3 regions of the Sporosarcina sp. Y1011 genome follow, and region 1 is predicted to be linked to each of the others. Evidence: riboswitches for the same ligand, from Rfam matches in the RefSeq annotation. Region 1 holds a riboswitch; each other region holds the start of a gene.
The links. Region 1 has a riboswitch for S-adenosylmethionine ahead of AC25Y5_RS04020 (O-acetylhomoserine aminocarboxypropyltransferase/cysteine synthase family protein). Riboswitches for the same ligand answer to the same signal wherever they lie in the genome.
Positions count from the first base shown of each region.

Region 2: linked by a shared signal. The riboswitch ahead of AC25Y5_RS11780 (YezD family protein) and the one ahead of AC25Y5_RS04020 (O-acetylhomoserine aminocarboxypropyltransferase/cysteine synthase family protein) in region 1 are both predicted to bind S-adenosylmethionine.
Region 3: linked by a shared signal. The riboswitch ahead of AC25Y5_RS10465 (bifunctional homocysteine S-methyltransferase/methylenetetrahydrofolate reductase) and the one ahead of AC25Y5_RS04020 (O-acetylhomoserine aminocarboxypropyltransferase/cysteine synthase family protein) in region 1 are both predicted to bind S-adenosylmethionine.

Region 1 covers NZ_JBYHFP010000002.1:370,606-373,883, forward strand. The annotation lists gene AC25Y5_RS04020 (O-acetylhomoserine aminocarboxypropyltransferase/cysteine synthase family protein) at 86-1,375, opposite strand; SAM riboswitch class I at 1,500-1,615, opposite strand; gene AC25Y5_RS04025 (glycerol-3-phosphate acyltransferase) at 1,759-2,388, shown strand; gene AC25Y5_RS04030 (hypothetical protein) at 2,481-2,966, opposite strand; gene AC25Y5_RS04035 (sodium/proline symporter) at 2,963-3,278, opposite strand, start outside.
Region 2 covers NZ_JBYHFP010000009.1:32,600-35,877, forward strand. The annotation lists SAM riboswitch class I at 511-621, shown strand; gene msrA (peptide-methionine (S)-S-oxide reductase MsrA) at 721-1,281, shown strand; SAM riboswitch class I at 1,351-1,461, shown strand; gene AC25Y5_RS11780 (YezD family protein) at 1,748-1,918, shown strand; gene AC25Y5_RS11785 (MetQ/NlpA family ABC transporter substrate-binding protein) at 2,030-2,851, shown strand; gene AC25Y5_RS11790 (methionine ABC transporter ATP-binding protein) at 2,857-3,278, shown strand, end outside.
Region 3 covers NZ_JBYHFP010000007.1:16,929-20,206, reverse strand. The annotation lists gene fabG (3-oxoacyl-[acyl-carrier-protein] reductase) at 1-542, shown strand, start outside; gene phaC (class III poly(R)-hydroxyalkanoic acid synthase subunit PhaC) at 625-1,713, shown strand; SAM riboswitch class I at 1,895-2,002, shown strand; gene AC25Y5_RS10465 (bifunctional homocysteine S-methyltransferase/methylenetetrahydrofolate reductase) at 2,075-3,278, shown strand, end outside.

The sequences.
Region 1 (3,278 bases):
CAAGTCCCCATTTTTCAGTTTCATTTAAATGGCTATAGGGCGTAACAAACTAAGAGGATTGTCATAGCCATCCTTCTTCCAAAAATTATACTGTTACAGCTACTGCTGCTTCAATAGCCTGCGCTAAATCTGCAATAATGTCTTCTGCTGATTCAAGACCAACCGATAGTCTAATTAGTTCCTCGGTAACGCCTGATTTTTTCAAATCTTCAGGGCCGAGCTGCTGGTGCGTTGTTGATGCAGGATGGATGATCAAGGATTTTGCATCGCCAACGTTAGCTACGTGCGACCAGATTTTAACGTTGTCAATTACGTTTCGACCAGCCTCACGCCCGCCTTTGATGCCGAAAACGATAATGGAGCCGAAGCCGTTTTTCAAATACTTTTTCGCAAGGTCATATGATGGGTGATCTTCGTTCCCAGTATACGTTACCCATTCAACAGATGGATGCTGTTTCAAGAATTCTGCCACTTTGATAGCATTTTCATTATGTCTTGTCACACGCAGATGCAAGGTTTCAAGTCCTTGTAAGAAGTTAAAGGCACTATCCGGATCCAAGCAAGGTCCAAAGTCTCGTAACAATTGAACACGTAGCTTAGTGGCAAACGCCGCACCTGCAGTGTCAATTCCATAACGAAGGCCATGGTAAGATTCATCCGGCTCAGTAAAGCCTGGGAACCGTCCTTGTGTCCAATCAAACGTACCCGCGTCAACAGCAACTCCACCGATTGTTGTACCATGTCCGCCAATCCATTTCGTTGCAGAGTGGATCACGACATCTGCACCAAATTCGATTGGATTTGAACCGTATGGAGATGCAAACGTACTGTCTATAAGAAGTGGTAGACCGTTTTCATGTGCAATGTCCGCAACTGCTTCAATATCAAGCACATGTAAACTTGGATTACCAATTGTTTCTGCAAATAAAGCTTTTGTTTTATCTGTAATCGCTGCGCGGAAGTTTTCAGGATCCGTTACATCGACAAATTTTACATTGATGCCGTAACGCGGAAGCGTATTAGCAAATAAATTATACGTACCACCATACAAATTGCTCGCCGCGACAATTTCATCACCTGCGCCTGCGACATTTAAGATTGAAAATGCAATAGCCGCCATTCCTGAAGATAATGCAACTGCCGCCGTTCCTCCTTCAAGAAGTGCAATACGTTCTTCAAAAACAGCAACGGTTGGATTTGTAATACGCGTATAGATGTTGCCTGCTTCTTGCAGTCCAAACAATTTTTGAGCATGTTCAGTATCACGAAATACGAATGATGAGGTTCTATGAATAGGAACTGCACGAGAACCTGTTACAGGATCGGGTTTTTGTCCACCGTGTAGAAGAAGTGTTTCAGGTTTAAGTTTTGTCAAAGTCATTACCTCCAAAGTTTTTTAGATGGAATTGATTGTGATCTGCGGAGGCGCTGGGGGTATTTTGGAAATAAAAAATAACCCCCTTCGCTTAAGAAGAGGGTTACGCTTTCGCTTTTTCCTCCCCTTATCTTTCAGATCATTCGAACCGACCTGTAGGAAGTAGCACCTTTACAAGCTGGTCGCTTGTCGGTTGCCGGGCATCGCAGGGCCTATTCCCTCCGCCGCTCTTGATAAGAGTTTGTATCATTCAGTTTTCCATCTTGTGACATAGTATAGTAGATATCGCGAGACAAAGTCAAGAGATTATTAAATAATTTTTCTGAACCTTGCGTTTACCTCTAATGTTACAATTAATTTACCAATGTTTTGGAGGAATGGTTATGTGGTTATGGATTACAAGTGTACTAGTTTCGGGATATGCCATCGGTTGCTTGCATGGATCGGTTGTCGCACAGATAATTTCGGGCGTTAACCTAAAAGATACCGGGGTGAAAAATGCCGGTGCTTCGAATGCCACAATCGTTCTCGGGAAAAAATTCGGCGCACTTGTTGCTGCAATTGATATCGGTAAAGGTGCAGTAGCTGTCCTATTTGTACGATACTTTGCTGTAAATGCCGGACTTCCAGGGGAAATTGTAGCTTTACTATTATTCCTCGCGGGTACTGCAACCGTGATTGGGCACAACTTCCCGTTTTATATGAAGTTCAACGGCGGTAAAGGAACCGCCACGATTATTGGCGTACTGCTCGCCATCGACTGGCAGGTTGGACTCATTGGCTTTGCATTATTTGTCATCGTGGCGCTTGTAACAGACTTTCTCGTGTTTGGCGTGCTGATGCTGTACGTGACGCTCATCGCGATGGCAGTTTGGGCAGATGGATACTGGCCCATTATAGCGGCAGTATTCTTATTCGGCATCGCAATTTGGAAACATATCGAGAATTTCCGTCGGATGAAAAACCGTAGCGAGAAACAGGTTTCTGCAGTTTTCAAAAAGAAAGCATCTTAAAACTGAGAACCCCTCGTTTGAAGGTTCTCAGTTTTTAATGATTAAAAAGAGTAATGGAACTTCAAGGTAATATTGAAACCACTGAAACTAATTTATAAAGGGTGGTAACTTCCGCTAATCGCGTCAAAAATCATTTGACGTTGCGCATGTCCTTCTTGACCATACTCCGCTAACCAAAACGGCCGATGAAAGAGTGCACTGCCCACCAGTTGAATTTTAGGAATTGTGATAAATTTAGCTTTCGACGATGTATGATCAAATACAAATTTCTCTGCAATCTTTTTTGCATCATCCTCGCTAACCATAACAGTTGGTATTTGCTCCATTTCAATATGATTATTTGAAAATTTAGGTTGTACATCCACTATTGCCCCCTTACCGCTGAGGGCATCAACTGTACAGCCTATTTTCCCTTTAAACGCTAGTAAACTTTTCGCGTATACTTCGAACTCAAAAAAGTAGTAGGGATAGTATATCAATTGACTTATATGAATTTCTGCCCGCCTATCGATTTTTTGAAACCCACGAAGGATATCCTGTTTTTCAAACGTTACATCTTGAGTTAGTATTGCATTCATGAGTAACCACGCTCGTAGCCTTCCGTTTCTTTCGCTAAAAATTTGGAGATATTTTTAGCTTCAGGAGCTAGACTTCGGGAGATATTCCGGTCAAACTCTTTTGTAAATATGCGTTTTCTTCTCGACTCCTCAAATACTTCTTGTATTTCTTGGGATGGCTTGCTGCCAAATCGGCTACCAATAATCATCCCAATGATTGATACTAACAAGCCCGCTAAGAATGGGTGTAACCCCGTCGGACCTTCCAAACTCATCGAAGTCCAAAGAATATTAGTAGACGCTCCGCCAATCATGGCACATAAACAACCGATA
Region 2 (3,278 bases), on a different contig from region 1:
CGCCCGAACCCCGCAGCAGACCGCCCGAACCCCGCAGCAGACCGCTCGAATCTGGTTTGCGGCCGCTCAAACCCCGCATCGGACCGCTCAAATATGTTTAGCGACCGCCCGAACCCCGCGGTAGACCGCTCAAATATGGAGTGAGGCCGCCCAAATACGGTTTCCAACCGCCGATATCCACACCCCACAAAATAGACTCACCGACACTCACTAAGTCACACCAAACGCTATTCAGAAAAACCATTAAGAAGTAATAAAGAAACCCAACCAAATTTAAATCGGCTAACTATCTATAATCCTAAAGCACCAATAGCACCAATTCCACACACTTACTTACCTACTTAAAAAAATTATCAATGCTGCTTACCTCTAGTTCTTTTAACACATGATATTAAACACACAAACATCGTATATCTTACTCAATATAGTAAAAAATCACGAAATTATATTTTCAGACATTGACTTATCTAAATGGATAGACTAGTATGAATATCAATTACATAGCTAAAACTCTTATAAAGAGAGGCGGAGGGATTGACCCTGTGAAGCCTCGGCAACCATTGAACTATGTTCAAACGGTGCCAATTTCAACAGATTTATTATGAATCTGACAGATGAGAGGTTTTGCACGCGATATTTGTCATGCGGCGACCTCTTTTTTTAGAAAGGGGTCGTTTTTGTATGGCAGGGGCGTTTATTATTACGAAAAGGGGGATTATGATGACTGAGAAAAAAGTTGAATTGGCGACATTTGCGGGTGGGTGTTTTTGGTGTATGGTGCAGCCGTTTGATACGCAACCCGGTATTGAAAAAGTAGTTTCTGGTTATATTGGCGGCGTCACTGAAAATCCGACGTACGAGGAAGTGCGTGCAGGGGTTACGGGACATACAGAAGCGGTGCAAATCACCTACGATCCGACTCTCTTTTCATACGAAAAACTAGTAGAACTTTATTGGCAGCAAATTGACCCAACGGATGCAGACGGACAGTTTGGCAGTCGGGGAACTTCTTACCGCACGGAGATCATCTATCATAATGAGGAACAGCGACAAGTTGCGGAACGCTCAAAAGAGGCTTTGATCGAAAGTGGTCGCTTTGAAAAACCAATTGTTACTGAAATCGTTGAAGCAACTATCTTTTATCCTGCCGAGGACTATCATCAAGACTATTATCAAAAGAACCCGGAAAAGTATAAAGTCTTCAAAGAAGAGTCGGGAAGAGCGCCCTTCATTCGCGAGAATTGGAATGAAAAGTTGGTAGAGGCGTCACTTAAAAAGTAAATAGTTTTAAAGTATAGTTGACACATCGGAATAGATGGATTATTATGAATATCAATTACATAAACAAAACTCTTATAAAGAGAGGCAGAGGGACTGGCCCTTTGACGCCTCAGCAACCATTGAATTCATTCAAACGGTGCCAATTCCAGCAGATGTCGTTCGTCATCTGACAGATGAGAGGTTTTGCCTACAAACTACGTGTTTCGGCGACCTCTTCGTTCTCAAGGGGTCTTTTTTTTATCTTTATTCAGCAGAAGACACTCACCTCCATAGGTGGGAGATGAATGCGGTTTTGTTATCCTGTTCAATAGGTGTCCAAACGCCCGCTGAACAAAGATAAAGCCTCCGGCGGATGTCACAGATTTTGAAAGGAGTTAATCGAGCAAGCTCGATTCAAAATCTGGACGCAATTACGCCGAGGCGTAATTGATTGCCAATCGTCAGTTTAAAAAAAGGAGGATGCGCAATGGTTTTGAAAGTGAATGAGGATGTAGTTAATATCGATGCGGTTACGCAGGCACTGAAGGGTTTGGATTTTGGAGAGGTACACATTACCATCCATGAAGGACAAATCGTTCAAATCGATCGAACCGAGAAAAAACGGTTCCCAGTATTGAAAACTGAATATAAGAAGTGAAGCTGACCGGACAACCGGAGGCCTCTTGACATTCGAGATTGTTTAAGACAATTTTGCGAAGTGCTAGAGGCCTTTTTTGTATATAATATAGAAATTTAGGAGGAATAGAAGATGAAAAAAGTGTTTAGAAATTTATTGCTAATTGCAATTAGCGTACTGGTATTGGCGGGTTGCGGGTCTGCATCTGCGGATGATGAAAAGAAGATTAAGATCGGCGCAACAGCGGGTCCTTATAGTGATCAATTGAAGGAAGGGATTATTCCTATACTTGAAAAAGACGGCTTCGAAGTTGAGATTGTCGAGTTCAATGATTATATCCAGCCGAACAATGCGCTGAATGAAGGAAATATCGACGCGAACTTATTCCAAAATCGAAACTATTTAGTGAATTTCAATGAATCCCATGACATGGACCTCGTTCCTGCATATGGCGTTCCGACTGCTCCAATTGCAATTTATTCCGACCAACATACAGCTCTTGAGGATGTGAAAGAAGGCATGACGGTGACGTTGCCAAACGACCCGACAAACCTGGCAAGATCTTTGAACATGATGGAAGAATACGGCTGGATCACAATCTTTGAGGATGTTAATCCGATAACAGCTTCCGAAAAAGACGTGGCAACCAATAAATACAACTTGAAAATCCAACCACTGGATGCGGCGCAAACACCAAGGTCACTCGGCGATGCTGACTTCGCATTCGTTAATGGTAACTTTGCACTTGCATCAGGTTTGAAATTAACAGAAGCGGTCGATGTGGAGAAAACATCTGAAGATTACTTGATTTACTTGACGATACGAAAAGAAGACGAAGACAAGCCGTTCGCCAAAGCATTGAAAGCAGCGTATCATTCCGACGAGTTCTATGAATACACGAAAGAAAATGCAGCGGGTTATGTGCTACCACCTTATCAAGCAGAAAAGGAGTGACTTAAATGATTGAAATCGTCAATGTGACAAAACAATATAAAGACGTGAAGGCTGTTGAAGATGTCACCTTGACCATTCAGCAAGGTGAAATCTTCGGAATTATTGGCTACAGTGGCGCTGGGAAAAGTACATTGTTGCGTTGCTTGAACATGTTGGAAGCACCGACGGCGGGGCAAATCTTCATCGACGGAAAAGAAATGACTTCATTGACGAAGAGAGAGATAAAGAAAGAACGTGTGAAGATTGGCATGATTTTTCAACATTTCCACTTGATCAGCTCGAAAACAGTTGCAGATAATGTCGCATTTTCATTGAAAGCTGCGGGCAAAAGCAAGAGTGAAATCAAGAAACGCGTCGCAGAATTACTTGACATGGTTGGCTTGACGGATCGTGCGGGACACTATCCAGCTCAATTATCGGGCGGACA
Region 3 (3,278 bases), on a different contig from region 1:
AAGCGGACGATGTAAAGAATTTCATGGCTGAAGTTATCAATCGTTTTGGGAAGATTGATATTCTCGTGAATAATGCAGGTATTACAAGAGACCGTACATTCCGTAAGCTTTCTAATGAGGAATGGAATGAAGTAATCGATGTCAATCTAAACAGTGTTTTCTATACAACATCGGAAGTTATTAATCATATGCTGGAGCAAAAGTCTGGACGAATCATTAACATAAGCTCAATCATCGGACAGGCTGGCGGATTCGGTCAATCAAACTATGCGGCATCAAAAGCGGGATTGATTGGTTTAACGAAATCACTGGCATTGGAAACAGCTAGAAGTGGAATTACTGTCAATGCTGTTTGTCCTGGATTTATCGAAACGGAAATGGTTGGAGAAATGCCTGAAAATGTAAAAGAGGGTATTATTGCAAAAATTCCAATGCAACGTTTGGGCCAAACAGAAGAAATTGCAGAAGCTGTATTGTTCCTTACACAAGCTAAGTATATTACGGGGCAAACAATCAATGTGAATGGCGGATTATACATGTAATAACCTACCATTTTTTACTTATGGAAAGGGTCTTCTGCAAGGAAGCCCTTATAAATGATTGAATTTTGATAGGAGGAAAAAAATGGGTTATTCTAGTATGAAAGATGCTGACAAATGGATGGATACAATGCCTGATGATATGAAGGTAGGTTTTGAACGAATTCAACGGATGACGTCGGTACTGACAAATGAGCCGGAACCAAAAGTCGGTCAAACACCTAAAGAAGTTATCTGGACAAAGAATAAAGCGAAACTATATCGCTATCAATCAACAGTCAAGAAAACAAATAGCGTCCCTATTTTAATGGTTTATGCATTGATCAATAAACCTTATATATTGGATTTAACACCTGGCAATAGTCTAATCGAACATCTTACAAACAAAGGCCACGACGTTTATTTACTGGATTGGGGTACTGCGGGTTATGAAGATCGATATATGAAATTAGATGATTATATCTTAGATTATATTCCGCGCGCTGTTAAGAAAGTATTGAAAACGTCGGATGCCAAGGAAATCAGTTTGCTCGGTTATTGTATGGGTGGGACGATGACTTCTATTTTTACGGCACTCCATCCTACACTGCCAATTCGTAATTTAATCTTCATGACGAGCCCTTTTGATTTTTCGGATGCAGGTTTATATACGAGTTGGTTAGACAAACGTCATTTTAACTTGAATAAACTAGTTGACACACTTGGTTTGATTCCTCATGATATGATTGATTTTGGTAACAAGCTGTTAAATCCGATAGCCAATTTTTATGGTCCTTATATCAGTCTGGCGGATCGCGCGGATAATGAGGAATTCGTTAACAATTGGAAGTTGATGCAGAAATGGTTGAATGACGGAATTCCATTTCCAGGTGAAGCCTATAGGCAATGGATTGGTGAGTTTTATCAAGAGAATAAATTAATTAATGATGAACTCTATATTAGAGGACAGAAAGTGGAGTTAAGCAAGATTACGGCAAATGTATTAAATATTGCCGGAAAGCATGATGTCATCGCTTCTCCTAACCAAGTAGAACCACTAAACGCTAAAATCTCAAGTAGAGATAAGACTTTCCATCTGACCGATACAGGTCACGTTTCAGTTGTTGCTGGTCGAAGAGCCATTAACAATACATTTCCGTTGATTGAAGAATGGTTAACAAAACACTCTTCATAATAATATAATACGAGTGAAAGCTGCTAACATGATTATATTATTGTGTTAGCAGCTTTTATTTTTTTGAAGTCAGAAAAATAAAAATGATAAGGAAAAGAATATTCGCATTTTACGAAAAAGTCCTTGACTGATACGAGTTATAACGATAGGATAATCATAGTTAGTGAAACTGAATATTGAATTCTTATCGAGAGAAGTCGAGGGACTGGCCCAATGACGCTTCAGCAACCAGCCATAATATGGTCAGGTGCTAATTCCAGCAGGAGAGAAATGTCCTGAGAGATGAAGAAGAACGAATTTTAAATCGTTAAGTCTTCTTTTCATGGAAGGCTTTTTTTGTATTAAAGGGGGATTGGGTGGAATGGGCTTACTGGAAGAACTGCAGACAAAGATATTGATTGCGGATGGGGCTATGGGGACGCTGCTCTATTCATATGGGATTGAGTACTGTAACGAAGAGCTTAATCTACAGAAACCGGAGATTGTGGAGAAAATTCACTTAGATTATATTACGGCTGGGTCAGATATTATTCAGACCAACACATACGGAGCCAATCTGCTTAAGCTGGAGCGTTATGGTTTAGAAAATCAAGTAAAAGAAATTAATGAAGCAGCAATTCAAATTGCAAAAAGAGCTGCTGCACCAGGTGGACAGTTTGTACTTGGTACGATAGGCGGTATCCGTGGGATTCGTAAAAGTGATGCGACGGTTGAAGAAATAATAAAAATGATTGATCAGCAAGCCAATTACTTATTGGCAGGGGATCCGGACGGGTTACTCCTAGAAACCTATTATGATTTTGAAGAACTTGTTGCTACTGTAAAGCATTTACGCAAACTAACAAATACGCCAATTATTGCCCAAGTATCAATGCATGATCCAGGCATTTTGCAAAATGGAATGCTACTTAACGAAGCGTTTCATCAGCTTGAAGCACTGGGTGCGGACATAGTAGGAGTCAATTGCCGACTGGGACCACATCATACGATTCAAGCTTTCGAACAAGTAACACTTCCTGAAAAAGCATTTCTTTCCGCTTCTCCAAACGCTAGTTTAATGGATGTTGAGGATGGACGGATTGTCTACGAATCAGAAGCTGATTATTTTGGGAGAGCTGCATTGCGTCTCCGGGAAGAGGGCGTGCGCTTAATTGGTGGATGCTGTGGAACGACGACAAAGCACATTGAGGCTGCGAAAAAATACATTGGAAATCTAGCGCCAATCTCGGAAAAAATAGTGACTCCTAGAAAGCCGATTGTAATTCGAGAGGCAGAACCGCAAAAAACAAAGCCGCTTCATGTGAAAGTAAAGACAGAAAGAACAATAATTGTAGAGTTGGATACACCACGTCATTTAGACATTACTGGATTCATTGAAGGTGCTAAGGCGTTAAATGCAGCAGGCATAGACTCTCTCACAATGGCAGATAATTCATTAGCCTCCCCACGCATTAGCAATTTGGCGATGGGATCGATGTTGAAACTGGAGCACCAGATTAGCCCGCTTGTTCATATTACATGTCGGGACCGCAATCTAATCGGGCTCCAATCTCACTTAATGGGAC